DNA from 3 places in the Vibrio sp. TH_r3 genome. Region 1 is predicted to be linked to each of the others. Evidence: predicted binding sites of a transcription regulator. Region 1 holds the regulator's gene; each other region holds the start of a gene.
What was found. The regulator CRP, encoded in region 1, controls carbon source genes, mostly activating them, when cyclic AMP is high. The targets are predictions, from matches to a motif close to TGTGANNNNNNTCACA.

Region 1 (4,978 bases):
CCATTTATGGGTTTCTGTAAAAACTACGCAGTTGACGGCGTAAGTGACTTAGGTTTCTCAATTGCGAATGCAAACAAAGATTTAGGTTACTTCCTAAAAATGGTAGAAGATCTTGGTACTGAATCTAAGATCGCGGAAGGTTCTTCTGCTAACCTTCAAGCTGCATTTGATGCTGGCCTAGGTAACGGTAACGTTCCTGAAATTTTCGATTACTTCCTTAAACTAGAGAAGTAAGTTGAATTAATTCTTACTACCTTGTCCAATCTATTTAGATTGGTACAAGGTAGTAAGGTTATGTTTTGTTTTTCTTCTGTAGCGGAATAACGACAAATTTAAACAGAAGATGAAGAAATAAAACAAAATTAAACGTAAACCCTGCGACAATTAGCGTAATTGATTCGACACTTCTAAGATCATTCCTATAAAACCACCACCAGACAATCCAACATAAAGCGGATAACACGGTTAATTGATTCATGCATTGATTGCATCGGCCAATTTTTTCCCAGAACCAATTACTATGACAATATTTACAAGTCATTTTCTTTACCTAATCTGTAATTAGCAAGATTTTGAACCAGTCGCCTATTCAATGCAATAATTTATCTATGTTGGCTAAAAATCGGTTTTTATTCAAAAAAAACAATTTATTAAAAAAAATGTCGTTTCTGAGATAAAAAATTGATTTTTCCCCTTGGGATTTTGCACATGATCCCCCACATAACTTTCACGCGCTGAGAATTCAGCACTTTATCCATTAAATGAAACAACAATCAGGAGAGACGACCTCATGAATATTCGTCCTTTACACGACCGTGTTATCGTTGAGCGCAAAGAAGTTGAATCAAAATCTGCAGGTGGCATTGTATTAACTGGATCGGCTGCAGAAAAGTCTACTCGCGGAACAGTTCTCGCTGTAGGCAAAGGCCGTATTCTAGAAAATGGTACCGTTCAGCCTTTGGACGTAAAAGTTGGTGATGTAGTTATTTTTGCAGAAGGCTACGGCACAAAAACTGAAAAAATAGATGGAAAAGAAGTATTAGTCATGTCTGAAAATGACATTATGGCAATTGTTGAATAAGCATACGTTGAGTAATTCACTCTTAAACGATAAGCAAATATAAAATAGTATTTAGGAAAGGATATATAAGATGGCTGCTAAAGACGTAAAATTTGGTAATGATGCACGAATCAAAATGCTAGAAGGCGTAAATGTTCTAGCTGATGCTGTAAAAGTAACGCTTGGACCGAAAGGTCGTAACGTTGTATTGGACAAATCTTTCGGTGCACCAACCATCACTAAAGATGGTGTTTCTGTCGCGCGTGAAATTGAACTAGAAGATAAGTTCCAAAACATGGGCGCACAAATGGTTAAAGAAGTGGCTTCTCAAGCAAATGATGCCGCTGGTGACGGAACAACAACAGCTACAGTATTAGCTCAGTCAATCATTACTGAAGGCCTTAAAGCGGTAGCTGCTGGTATGAATCCAATGGACCTTAAACGTGGTATCGATAAAGCAGTTGTTGCTGCAGTAGAAGAGCTTAAAGCTCTATCTGTGCCATGTGCAGATACAAAAGCGATAGCACAAGTAGGAACGATTTCAGCGAACACTGATGAAACTGTTGGTAACATCATTGCTGAAGCGATGGAAAAAGTAGGTCGCGACGGTGTGATTACTGTTGAAGAAGGCCAAGCACTTCAAGATGAACTTGATGTTGTTGAAGGTATGCAGTTTGACCGAGGCTACCTATCTCCATACTTCATTACTAACCAAGAAGCGGGTGCGGTTGAATTAGAAAACCCATTCATTCTTTTGATCGACAAAAAAATATCGAATATTCGTGAGTTGCTAACCACGTTAGAAGCCGTTGCTAAAGCCTCTCGTCCACTGCTGATCATTGCGGAAGATGTTGAAGGTGAAGCACTGGCTACATTGGTAGTAAACAACATGCGTGGCATCGTGAAAGCAGCAGCAGTTAAAGCACCTGGTTTTGGTGATCGTCGCAAGTCAATGCTACAAGATATAGCGATTCTAACTTCTGGTACGGTTATTTCTGAAGAGATTGGTTTAGAACTAGAAAAAGCAACGTTAGAAGATCTAGGTCAAGCTAAGCGCGTGATCATTACTAAAGAAAACACAACTATCATTGATGGTCTTGGTGAAGAAGAAATGATTCAAGGTCGTGTTTCTCAAATTCGTCAGCAAATTGAAGAAGCGACATCAGATTACGATAAAGAGAAACTACAAGAGCGCGTAGCGAAACTTGCTGGTGGTGTTGCCGTAATCAAAGTTGGTGCTGCGACTGAAGTTGAAATGAAAGAGAAAAAAGACCGCGTGGAAGATGCACTTCACGCAACTCGTGCTGCAGTTGAAGAGGGCGTCGTTGCTGGTGGTGGTGTTGCACTTATTCGCGCAGCATCTAAAGTTGCAGGCCTTGAAGGTAGCAACGAAGAACAAAATGTTGGTATTCGTGTTGCTCTTCGAGCAATGGAAGCACCTATCCGTCAAATCGTTGAGAATGCAGGTGAGGAAGACTCAGTTGTTGCTAACAACGTTAAAGCAGGCGAAGGCAGCTATGGCTACAACGCAGCGACAGGCGAATACGGTGATATGCTTGAAATGGGTATTCTAGATCCAACCAAAGTAACGCGTAGCGCACTACAGTTCGCAGCTTCAGTTGCTGGTCTTATGATCACAACAGAAGCAATGGTTACTGATGTTCCTGCTAAAGATGCTGGTGCTGCAATGCCTGATATGGGCGGCATGGGTGGTATGGGTGGAATGCCAGGAATGATGTAAAATTCCGCTACCTATGTGACTAAAGTTTAGCGGTCATGTTAAATGGATTGGGCATGTTTAAATATATGCCCAATCAAGTTACAAGCACCATAAATTAGAAACGCTTACAATAAAAGCTATCCTAATTTTATCGAAAAAAAAAGCAGCGATTCCGCTGCTTTTTTAGTTTGTCTTTATGTATAGGTGGCTCGTATTAACGAATAATTTTTATCGAGTACCGTAGACAACGATGGTTTTACCGTGTGCAGAAATTAAGTTCTGCTCTTCAAGCATTTTCAAAATACGTCCAACTGTCTCACGCGAACAGCCAACAATTTGTCCAATCTCTTGACGAGTGATTTTGATCTGCATCCCATCAGGGTGCGTCATTGCATCAGGCTGTTTTGCCAAATTAAGCAGCGTTTGAGCAATACGACCAGTTACATCTAAGAAGGCTAAATCACCTACTTTTTGGCTTGTCGTTTGTAGACGGCTTGCCATTTGAGACGAAAGACGCATCAAAATATCAGGGTTAACTTGAATCAGCTGGCGGAATTTCTTAAATGAAATTTCAGCAACTTCACAAGGTGATTTTGCTCGTACCCATGCGGTACGTTCTTGGTCTTCTTCAAAGAGGCCTAGCTCACCGATGAAGTCACCTTGGTTAAGATAAGACAGAATCATCTCTTTACCTTCTTCATCCTTGATAAGCACAGCCACTGAGCCTTTCACAATATAATACAGAGTTTCAGCTTTCTCACCCGCGTGGATAAGCGTACTCTTTGATGGATACTTATGAATATGACAGTGTGAAAGAAACCACTCTAATGTTGGATCGGTTTGAGGTTTACCTAGAACCATAATTATCTCACTATTATCTGCAGGGCCTACTTAAGCAGCGTTCCTTTGCCGCGTCCCTATTTTTCGGTGACGTTAGCATAGGATTTCTTAGTCAAAGCTGCAAGCTACATATGTATGTCTGTTAAGAATAGTATCCTTTTTTACAGTCAATTTCTTGATTTTGATCGCTCTAAAATCCTTATTCTTCGCGTAAAAATGTGCACATCATCACGGTATAACAAACAAACTGCTAAATCGGTCAGAAATTAACCTATCTTGCCAGTTTCAATTAACTGTTGAAGGACTGGCCGGATAATTAATTCCATAGCAAAGCTCATTTTTCCACCTGGAACAACGATCGTATTGTGGCGCGAAACAAATGAGCCATCAATCATAGCTAAGAGATACGGAAAATCGACATTCTTCATACCACGCAAACGGATAACCACAAAACTTTCATCTAAACTCGGGATCCCTTTAGCGTTAAGAGGGTTTGATGTGTCGACGGTTGGAACACGCTGAAAGTTAATATGTGTGCGAGAAAATTGAGGAGTAATATAATTTAGGTAATCATCCATAGAGCGAACGATTGAATCGGTTACGGCTTCTCTTGAGTGACCTCTATCTCTAGTGTCACGTACGAACTTTTGAATCCATTCTAAATTAACAATCGGCACCATACCAATAAGCAAGTCTGCATGTTGTGATACATTAACCTCACCATCGACCACTGCGCCGTGCAAGCCTTCATAAAAAAGCACATCACTGTCTTCGGGTAAATCTTGCCAAGGTGTAAAGGTTCCTGGCATCTGATTATAAGGAACGGCTTCATCAAAGGAGTGTAGATAACGTCTTACTTGTCCTTTTCCTTCTTCTCCATATTTCTTGAAGAATTGTTCTAAGGCCGGAAAGTCGTTTGCTTGTGGACCAAAATAACTGATGTGTCGTCCTTGTTCTTTGGCTTTACGAATCTCAATGTCCATTTCTGGGCGAGTGAACTTATGAAAGCTATCTCCTTCAACCCATGCGGCTTTAACGTTCATCATATTAAACATTTTTCGAAATGCTTCTGAAGTTGTCGTTGTTCCTGCGCCAGATGAACCTGTAACAGCGATAACCGGATGTTTTGCGGACATGATATCCCTTGTTATTAAATTAGATTAAACGGTGTAATTTGCTAGTTTATGGGATTCTCTAAAAAGAATAAATGCTTTAGTTTTGCCAGCTAAAATTCGCCTTTGAGTTTAATATCAACGGTTTCATGTAATTCTGAAAACACGATAACGGCGTCACCCACTCTAAGTTGTTCTTTTACTTGCGCTACTTTGTCATCGAGCGTTACTTCATTTTGCCCATAA
Region 2 (4,978 bases), on a different contig from region 1:
ATTCACTTTCACGCGCGCTAGCACCCAAGTGCAGACTGACTTCGACAGGTTGTTCATTATCACGAACAACAAGGACAGAATCTAAAACTGGCTTTTTATGAATTTTTTCAGCAGACTTGAGCAGTTTTTCATCGCTAGAGGTGTCATAACCTAACGCGGCTAATAGACGACGAATAGTCTCATCTTTCACCGTTGCTGGCTTGCCCCACGCACTAATATAGTTATCTGTAATTCTCGCCATTTCGGCCACTTTTTTCAGTGCTGATTGTTGTTGCATTATTTTCTCCGAAACTGCATGAGTATTTTCATCGATAATTTTTTGTAAACTGGTTAGACAAGGCACTCATGCCTCGCCTAACCTTTAGCTCTTATTCACACATAAATTAACGTTTAACTGCTTTAAGCTTCCAAATATTATTCACGTAATCCCTAATAGAACGGTCAGAACTGAACTTACCAACTAATGCTGTATTAAGAATGGCTTTGTGCGCCCAGCCTTCTTGATCTCGGTATTGTGCATCCATATCTTCATGTGCTTTTACGTAAGAAGCAAAATCCGCAAGACATAAATATGGGTCACCACCATCGAGTAAACTATCAAACGTTGCACGTAATTTTCCTGGTTCACCCGGTGTAAATTCATCACCTAATAGCAAATCCATTGATGCTTTCAATAATGAATCTGAATTGTAGTAATCAAACGGGTTGTAACCGCTGGCACGCAATGTTTCTACTCCATCAACATCGAGTCCAAAAATGTAGATATTTTCATCTCCCACTTCTTCGCGAATCTCGACATTTGCACCATCCATTGTACCAATCGTTAATGCACCATTTAACGCTAACTTCATATTACCCGTACCTGATGCTTCTTTGCCTGCTGTAGAGATTTGTTCTGAAACATCCGCCGCTGGAATAATGATTTCGGCCATGCTGACACGGTAATCGGGAATAAAGACCACTTTAAGCTTGTTATTAACACGTTCATCGTTGTTTATTTTATCAGCTACCTTATTGGTTGCGTAGATGATCTCTTTTGCCAAGTGATAACCTGGCGCAGCTTTAGCAGCAAAAAATACTACTCGAGGAGCCATATCAAACGAAGGGTCATTAAGTAAACGATAATATAACGACAAAATATGTAACAAGTTTAGATGTTGACGCTTATATTCATGTAAACGCTTAATTTGCACATCAAAAATGGCGTTAGTATCTAATTCAATCGCCATATTATCTTTAACCCAATCAGCAAGACGCTGTTTGTTTTGTTTTTTAACCGCCATATATTGTTGTTGAAATTCTTTATCATCGGCAAATTTGGCGATTTGAGTTAATTGATCGAGGTCGGCAGGCCAGTCTGTCCCAATTTTTTCTGAAATTAGATTAGAAAGCCCTGGATTACAGAATTTCAACCAACGACGCGGCGTTACACCATTGGTGACGTTCTGTAGTTTGTTTGGATATAACTCGTTAAATTCAGGGAATAAATCACGTTTAACTAATTCAGAATGTAGGGCCGCAACACCATTAACTGCATATGAACCCACTACGCATAAATTAGCCATACGCACCATACGATGGAAGCCTTCTTGAATAATAGAGAGCTTACGCTGCTTATCTACATCACCTGGCCATTTAGCTCGTACTTCAATCAAAAATAAATGGTTAATGTGATAGATAATTTCCATATGACGAGGTAGTAAACGTTGAATCAGAGATTCACTCCACGTTTCTAAGGCTTCAGGCAGCAAGGTATGATTGGTATAGGCGAAGGTTTTAGAACAAATCCCCCATGCGTCATCCCACGAAAGACCACGTTCATCAATCAGAATGCGCATCAATTCAGGAATTGAAACCGTTGGATGAGTATCGTTAAGTTGGATTGTTTCGTATTTTGGTAAATCCCTTATGTCATGCCCTGCCGCGTCATGACGACGGAGAATATCGCCAATAGAAGCCGCACTATGAAAATACTGCTGCATTAGACGAAGTGTTTTACCTTTTTCATGGTTGTCATTTGGGTAAAGTACTTTTGTAATATTCCCCGAGTCGATAAGAGCATGTTGAGCTTCAAAGTAATCACCATTGTTGAAACTTTCTAATGAGAAAGGGGCAATGGCTCGACATTCCCATAAGCGCAATGGATAAACTGTGTCACTTTCATAACCAACAATCGGTAGATCCCATGGCATACCTTGTACTTGCATTCCTGGAACCCATCGACGTTTCTCAACGCCGTCAACATATTCAGATTCTACATGACCATAAAAACCAATTTGCTGTGCATATTCTGGACGAGCAATTTCCCACGGATACCCCTCTACACCGCGCCATGCGTCTGGTGCTTCTTTTTGGTGCCCGTGTTCAAAAGACTGCTTAAAAAGACCATATTCATAATGCAACCCATAACCAATCGTCGGATACTCTTGTGCTGCACAAGAATCCATAAAACAAGCAGCTAAACGACCTAAGCCACCATTACCCAACGATGGATCGCGTTCTTCTTCTAGCAAATCAGAAAGGCTTTGACCTAACTCACTCATCGCATCTGTAATTTGGCCATACAACCCCATACTAATTAAATTGTTGCCAGTTAAACGCCCAATCAAAAATTCAAGCGACAAATAGTTAACACTTTTGGCATTTTTAATTGCTGGATCATTTTCTGTTTCAAGTAGATCAAATGTGGTTAACTCTGCTAACGCACGCCCCATTGCTAAATACCATGCTCGTGAATCAGCGTTCTCCACTGTTGTTGCGTAAGTTGCGGTTAAGTGCTTTTTAACATTAGCCTGAAATGAGGCTTTATCGAATTTAGCTTGTTGAGTTGGTTTCATAACGACATCTCTTAGTTTTCATTCATCTTTTGCTCATCCTGCATTGAATTATCAAGCAGAACATCCTCCCATGATTCAGGAGAAGGAGGAGGAGTATCTAGGGCGTAGAAAGTCGTCCTCCGCATAATTAAAGATCAAAATCACATTATTGAAGCCGACAAGGCGAACGTAAGTGACAAAGATCACGCGTGCATCTTTTTTACCTAAATTAATCTCGAAAGACTAAAAGTAACCTGAAAACAAAATACTCTCAAAAAAGTAAATCTGGTCACAAAATAATTAAAGCTCAGAATTGTTTCAGTGACACTAATATGTACAAGTAACATCGTTAATTATATCCCCCACTTACACAATATGTGACCAATGACTCAATTTTAGGGCGTAGATGATCAGTAATTTGCGCCATGTCATACATATTTGAGAATGGGAATGTACGCTAGGGCAACGCTTAGCGTAGGATAGCTTCTATGTTGTCTCTTTGTCGTCTAAATGACATTCCTAGAAGCTTATGCGACTTTTTTATCGTCAAATTTCACAATGTACACACAAAGATAGTGACTGAAAAATCACACAATAACTAATTGAAATGACTTATGTTGATACCATCAAAATTAACCAGACCAAGCCGATTGCACAACGCAATAATGAGACCAAGAGTACTCGATTTATTGCAACAAGCCCCTTTTTATAAACTGGTTCTTTTTCGATCCCCTGCTGGCTATGGGAAAACAACCATGGCAACCCAATGGCTTGCAAATAAAAGCGCTGTAGGGTGGTTTAGCATAGATAATAGTGACAATGATTCTAACCGCTTCGCTGACTATTTTATTCACGCTATCAATAAGGCAACTAACAATAAGTGTCCTATTTCTGAAACACTAGCTAAAAGGCGACAGTTTTCTTCGCTTACCTCTCTATTTGAAGAAATTTTTGTAGAGCTATCTAATTATTTTGATGAGTTTTATGTCGCACTCGACGACTACCATCTTATAAACTCAGACGAGATCCACGAAGCTATGCGGTTCTTCATAAAAAACATGCCGGATAATATGACGTTAGTAGTTACCAGTAGAAGTTCCCCTCCCTTGGGTACAGCTAATCTGCGTGTACGAGATTTAATGCTCGAGATAGATAATCAGGCATTAGCATTCGACACAGAAGAAACTACACGCTTTTTCAATCAACGTGTTGCCGACGGAATCGATGATACCACGGCATATAATTTACAATCTTATGTAGAGGGTTGGCCTTCTGCCTTACAACTAATTGCCTTACAAGCCCAGTACCAACAAAAAACTTTAGTTCAATCGGCTGAATCGGTCGCAAAATTTAATCATGCGCATCTTTGGGATTATTTAATAGAAGAAGTCTTTGACATACTCGATTCAGAGACCAAAAACTTTTTAATGCGTTGTTCTATATTAGAAACATTTAACGACACTTTAGTTAATAATATCACCAACCGAACCGATTCATTGGCGATGATAGAATCTCTTAATCGATTTGGGTTGTTTATCTATCGCTTGGAAGGAGAACAAAACTGGTATCGTTTTCATCATCTATTCGCCGAGTTTCTCACTCACCAAAGAAAAACCAACATCAATGATGAAGAAGTTAGTTTACATCGCCAAGCGGCTGAAACTTGGCTGAAATTGGGTGTACCGTACCAAGCACTTTTTCACGCTCAAAACGCTCAAGATAGTACGCTAATGAGCAAAATAATCCTTGATTCCGGTTGGAAAATGTTTAATCGAGGTGATCTAAAGGTACTGGATAATGCACTAAATAAACTTGATAGTGATTTACTATACAGCGACATGAAATTGCCGCTATTGCGAGCATGGTTATCTCAAAGTCAACATAGATACAATGAAGTAGAAGATATGTTAACCGAATCGCTAATTAAAATGGAGCAACAAAAACTCAAATTAACCACTACTGACCAAGGTCAAGTCAATGCATTGCTGGCACAAATTTCCATCAATAAAAATGATCCACAACGAGCACTAGAATACGCCGAACTCGCCTTAAGCCAATTAGATACCACGATATATCATAGCCGTATTGTCGCGATATCAATCGTTGGTGAAGTGAACCATGTTTTGGGGCAACTAGAGCGTGCATTACCTCTTATGCAACAG
Region 3 (4,978 bases), on a different contig from region 1:
TAACCAGCATCTTTAGCCATTTTGATAGCAGCCAAAGTTTCTGTTAAAGAACCAATTTGGTTAAACTTGATAAGGATAGAGTTAGCAACGCCTTTCTCAATACCTTCAGCAAGAATCTTAGTGTTTGTAACGAATAGATCATCACCAACTAGTTGAAGTTTGTCACCTAGAAGTTCAGTTTGATGCTTAAAGCCATCCCAATCTGATTCGTCAAGACCATCTTCAATAGATACGATTGGGTACTGGTTAGCAAGATCTTGCAAGTAGAAGTTAAACTCTTCTGAAGTGAAGACTTTACCTTCACCTTTCATGTTGTAGTTTCCAGCTTCTTTGTCATAGAACTCAGATGCAGCACAATCCATCGCAAGTGTTACGTCTTTACCTAACTCGTAACCTGCAAGTTCTACTGCTTCTTTGATTGCAGCTAGAGCCGCAGCATTAGATTCTAGGTTAGGAGCAAAACCACCTTCATCACCAACTGCTGTGCTTAGGCCTTTAGCTTTAAGTACTTTCGCTAGGTTGTGGAATACTTCAGCACCGATACGTAAAGCTTCTTTAAGAGTTGAAGCACCAACAGGTTGAATCATGAATTCTTGGATATCAACGTTGTTATCAGCGTGCTCACCACCATTGATGATGTTCATCATTGGAAGAGGCATAGAGAACTGACCAGCAGTACCATTAAGTTCTGCAATGTGCTCGAATAAAGGCATACCTTTAGCCGCTGCTGCTGCTTTTGCGTTTGCAAGAGAAACCGCTAGGATTGCGTTAGCACCAAATTTAGCTTTGTTTTCTGTACCATCCAAATCGATCATAATTTGATCAACTTCAGCTTGAGCTTTAGCATCTTTACCAACTAGAGCTTCAGCAATTGTACCGTTTACTGCTTCAACCGCTTTAAGAACACCTTTACCTAGGAAACGTGCTTTATCACCGTCACGTAACTCAAGAGCTTCGCGAGAACCAGTAGATGCACCAGATGGAGCTGCAGCCATACCGACGAAACCGCCTTCTAGGTGTACTTCAGCTTCTACTGTTGGGTTACCACGTGAGTCGATGATTTCACGACCTAGAACTTTAACGATCTTAGACATTGATGTTTCCTCTCGTTCAATTTTTATGTCAAAACTAAGAATAACCACACTTCATGTGTCGTTATCCGGATTCTTGTATTACTTACTCTGTTCTGTATCGAATTCACCACGTTGATATTGACCAGCTGCTTTAATAAAGCCAGCGAACAACGGATGTCCATCGCGAGGCGTAGACGTGAATTCAGGGTGGAACTGAGAGGCAACAAACCATGGATGATTTGGGTTCTCAATTACCTCAACAAGCTTTTTATCTGCAGACAAGCCTGATACTTTTAAACCGGCTTTTTCAATCTGAGGACGAAGATTGTTGTTTACTTCATAACGGTGACGGTGACGTTCATGAATTGTCGCGCTACCGTATAACTCTTTAGCTAGTGTGCCTTTTTCAAGATGACAAAGCTGAGAGCCGAGACGCATAGTACCACCTAAGTCAGATTGCTCAGTACGTTCTTCAACCTTACCTTCACCATCGACCCATTCGGTAATTAATCCTACCACGGGATACTTTGTGTCTTTGTTAAATTCTGTTGAATGCGCGCCTTCAAGGCCAGCAACATTTCTTGCAAATTCGATTAGAGCCACTTGCATACCTAAACAAATCCCTAAATAAGGCACGTTATTTTCACGCGCATATTTAGCGGCAAGGATTTTACCTTCGATGCCACGATCACCAAAACCACCAGGTACAAGAATCGCATCTAAATCTGCGAACATTTCTTCACCTTTGTTCTCTACATCTTGTGAGTCGACATATTTAATGGTGACATTTAAGCGGTTTTTCAACCCTGCATGTTTAAGTGCTTCGTTAACCGATTTATAAGCATCTGGAAGTTCTATATATTTACCAACCATTCCAACGGTTACATCCGCGGTAGGATTTGCTTCTTCATAGATAACTTGTTCCCACTCTGACAGATCCGCTTCTGGTGCTTGAATTCCAAAACGAGCACAGACAAGATCATCTAATGCTTGAGCTTTGATCAATTGAGGGATTTTGTAGATAGAATCTACGTCTTTCATTGAGATAACAGCTTTTTCTGGGACGTTACAGAAAAGTGCTATTTTTTTACGTTCATTTGCAGGGATCATACGATCACTACGACAAACTAAAATATCTGGCTGGATACCAATAGAAAGTAATTCTTTTACAGAATGCTGAGTTGGCTTAGTTTTCACTTCACCGGCAGCGGCTAAATAAGGTACTAAAGTCAAGTGCATAAACATAGCTCGTTCACGACCTACTTCTGCTGCTAACTGACGAATAGCTTCCATAAATGGCAGAGATTCGATATCACCAACCGTACCGCCAACCTCAACTATAGCAATGTCATGGCCTTCAGCGCCATCGTAAACACGATCTTTAATCGCATTAGTAATGTGAGGTATAACTTGAATTGTTGCACCCAAGTAATCACCACGACGCTCTTTTCTAAGTACGTCAGCATAAACACGGCCAGCAGTAAAGTTGTTGCGCTTGCTCATTTTGGTACGAATGAATCGTTCATAATGACCAAGATCGAGATCGGTTTCTGCACCGTCTTCGGTAACAAATACTTCACCATGTTGAATTGGGCTCATAGTGCCGGGATCAACGTTGATATAAGGGTCAAGCTTCATCATGGTCACTTTGAGACCACGAGCTTCTAAAATAGCCGCAAGAGATGCGGCTGCAATACCTTTACCTAGTGAGGATACCACCCCGCCAGTAACAAAAATGTAATTTGTCGTCATGTTTAACCTGAAATTGGTTGAATGAGGGAAATTGGTGCTGTCTGGACGGGATGCAAATATACCAGAAGCCCTTTAACGCCACAACGTGAAACTTATCACACTTGGTTAATTTATTTTTTGCTTCAAATCAATTCAACAAGTCATTAACCTATGCCTATCACTAGTCGATGCTTATCCCTACTTAATTTAAAGCATACAAATCAACTATCTTATGTTACGAAGTATAGCTACCGTTGAGTAAAACAAGCAAGTAATCGATAACTGGTCCGAGTATAACTTTCGACCAGTCTAAAATTTAAAACAAGTTAAACAATTACGCGGTTATTTTAGTATTCGATTTGATGGTTTATAGATGTTATTCACAAAATTTCAGATGATACTTTCCTAATTGTTCTGATAATAATGATAATTACATCAATATTATTGACCTTTTTTAACTTCGTCCCACATTGCATCTAACTGGTCTAGATTGAAATCATCCAATTGCTTTCCTTGCGCACGAACTAAACGCTCAACACCTTTGAAGCGAGTTTCAAATTTATCGTTTGCTTTACGCAAAGCGACTTCTGGATCTTTGCCTAAGTGACGAACTAAATTTACGGTAGCAAAAAGAAGGTCGCCTAATTCTTCTTCAATCGCTTTTTCATCAGGAGTGACTTGGAGAACTTCATCAAGCACTTCATCTAACTCTTCTTTTACTTTATCCACAACAGGTCCAATCGTATCCCAATCAAAACCATGCTTAGCACAACGCTTTTGTATTTTATTAGCTTTAGCAAGAGCAGGAAGGGATTTAGGAACAGAATCTAATATACTCTGTTCCACTTTGCCCAACTTGGCCTTTTCTTTCACTTTTTCTCGCTCCCAATTGGCATTTATCTCTTGTTCAGAGGTAAGTGTTAGATCAGAAAACACATGAGGATGGCGACGAATGAGCTTTTCATTCACTGTTTCCACAACATCGTGAAACTCAAAAAGCTGTTGTTCTTTCGCTAATTGACTGTAAAAAATCACTTGAAACAACACGTCACCAAGTTCTTCTTTTAAGTTGAGCCAATCTTTATTATTGATAGCATCTACCACTTCGAATGTCTCTTCGATTGTATGTGGAATAATAGAGTCGAAGTTTTGTTTTAAATCCCAAGGACAGCCTTTTTCAGGGTCACGCAATTGAGACATAATATTTAAAAGTTGCTGTACGCTATCCGCCATTTACTCGTTTCTCACTTTATATTCTGGTTATTTTTTCTATTCAAATCACTAGCATTTAAGTTTAAGAGCTTTAACGTAAGCGTCTTACCGAAATAACGTCTCGAATTTGTTCGATGCGAGAAATAACCCGGCTAAGAAGCTCTACATTTTTCACTTCTAAATTGAAGTCCATAATAAGCATCTGACGTTTATAATCATGCCGACTTTTCATACTCGACACTGTTAGCTTCTCATTGGCTAACAGTGTCGTTATATCCTTAAGTAATCCACCGCGTTCTAGCGCATCCACTCGAAGAGTGAGAATAAAGTTCCCCGAATAAGAGCCCCCCCAAACAGTATCAATAATACGCTCCGGAGCATGTAATCGTAGCTCAGCCAATTGCTCACAATCACTTCTATGCACAGAAATACCTCTACCTTGGGTAATATACCCAGCAATGATATCTCCTGGAATTGGCTGACAGCATCTTGCTAAATGCGACATTAAGTTATCAACCCCTTCAACTACAATGGCATCTTTATGAGGTCGATTTTGAACAGACGATTTAGCCCCTTGCTCTTGCAGTTTCTCTAAAGCTTGCTTATCTTCCTCTTCGGCAGTTGGCTTATTGACTAATGCATTAATATGATTAATGACTTGGTTAATTCGTAAATCACCACTACCAATACCTGCATAGAGCTCATCGGGTGTATTAACATTAAAACGCTTGAGGGCGTAATCATCAGCATGTTTTAATGTTGCCCCTATTTTGGTAAGCTCTAGCTCTAAAATTTCTCGACCCGCTTCAATATTTTTCTCGCGACTTTCTTTTCTAAACCAAGCATTAATCTTCGCTCTAGCTCGACTTGAATGGACAAAACCTAAAGATGAGTTCAACCAATCTCGCGATGGATTGGGTTCTTTTTGGGTAATAATTTCAACCTGATCGCCCATTTCTAAT

Region 2: the regulator CRP is predicted to act here: its motif matches at 3,193-3,208, upstream of malT (HTH-type transcriptional regulator MalT).
Region 3: the regulator CRP is predicted to act here: its motif matches at 2,910-2,925, upstream of R3X26_RS12290 (CTP synthase).

Annotation. Positions count from the first base shown of each region.
Region 1 covers NZ_JAWMPW010000017.1:16,764-21,741, reverse strand. Annotated here, with positions in the region: gene R3X26_RS13645 (NAD(P)-dependent oxidoreductase) at 1-234, shown strand, start outside; gene R3X26_RS13640 (DUF3624 domain-containing protein) at 293-541, opposite strand; gene R3X26_RS13635 (co-chaperone GroES) at 791-1,081, shown strand; gene groL (chaperonin GroEL) at 1,152-2,801, shown strand; gene crp (cAMP-activated global transcriptional regulator CRP) at 3,009-3,641, opposite strand; gene R3X26_RS13620 (phosphoribulokinase) at 3,887-4,756, opposite strand; gene R3X26_RS13615 (YheU family protein) at 4,846-4,978, opposite strand, start outside.
Region 2 covers NZ_JAWMPW010000025.1:21,635-26,612, reverse strand. Annotated here, with positions in the region: gene malQ (4-alpha-glucanotransferase) at 1-277, opposite strand, end outside; gene R3X26_RS16010 (glycogen/starch/alpha-glucan phosphorylase) at 384-2,837, opposite strand; gene malT (HTH-type transcriptional regulator MalT) at 3,431-4,978, shown strand, end outside.
Region 3 covers NZ_JAWMPW010000014.1:17,305-22,282, reverse strand. Annotated here, with positions in the region: gene eno (phosphopyruvate hydratase) at 1-1,094, opposite strand, end outside; gene R3X26_RS12290 (CTP synthase) at 1,173-2,825, opposite strand; gene mazG (nucleoside triphosphate pyrophosphohydrolase) at 3,246-4,037, opposite strand; gene relA (GTP diphosphokinase) at 4,108-4,978, opposite strand, start outside.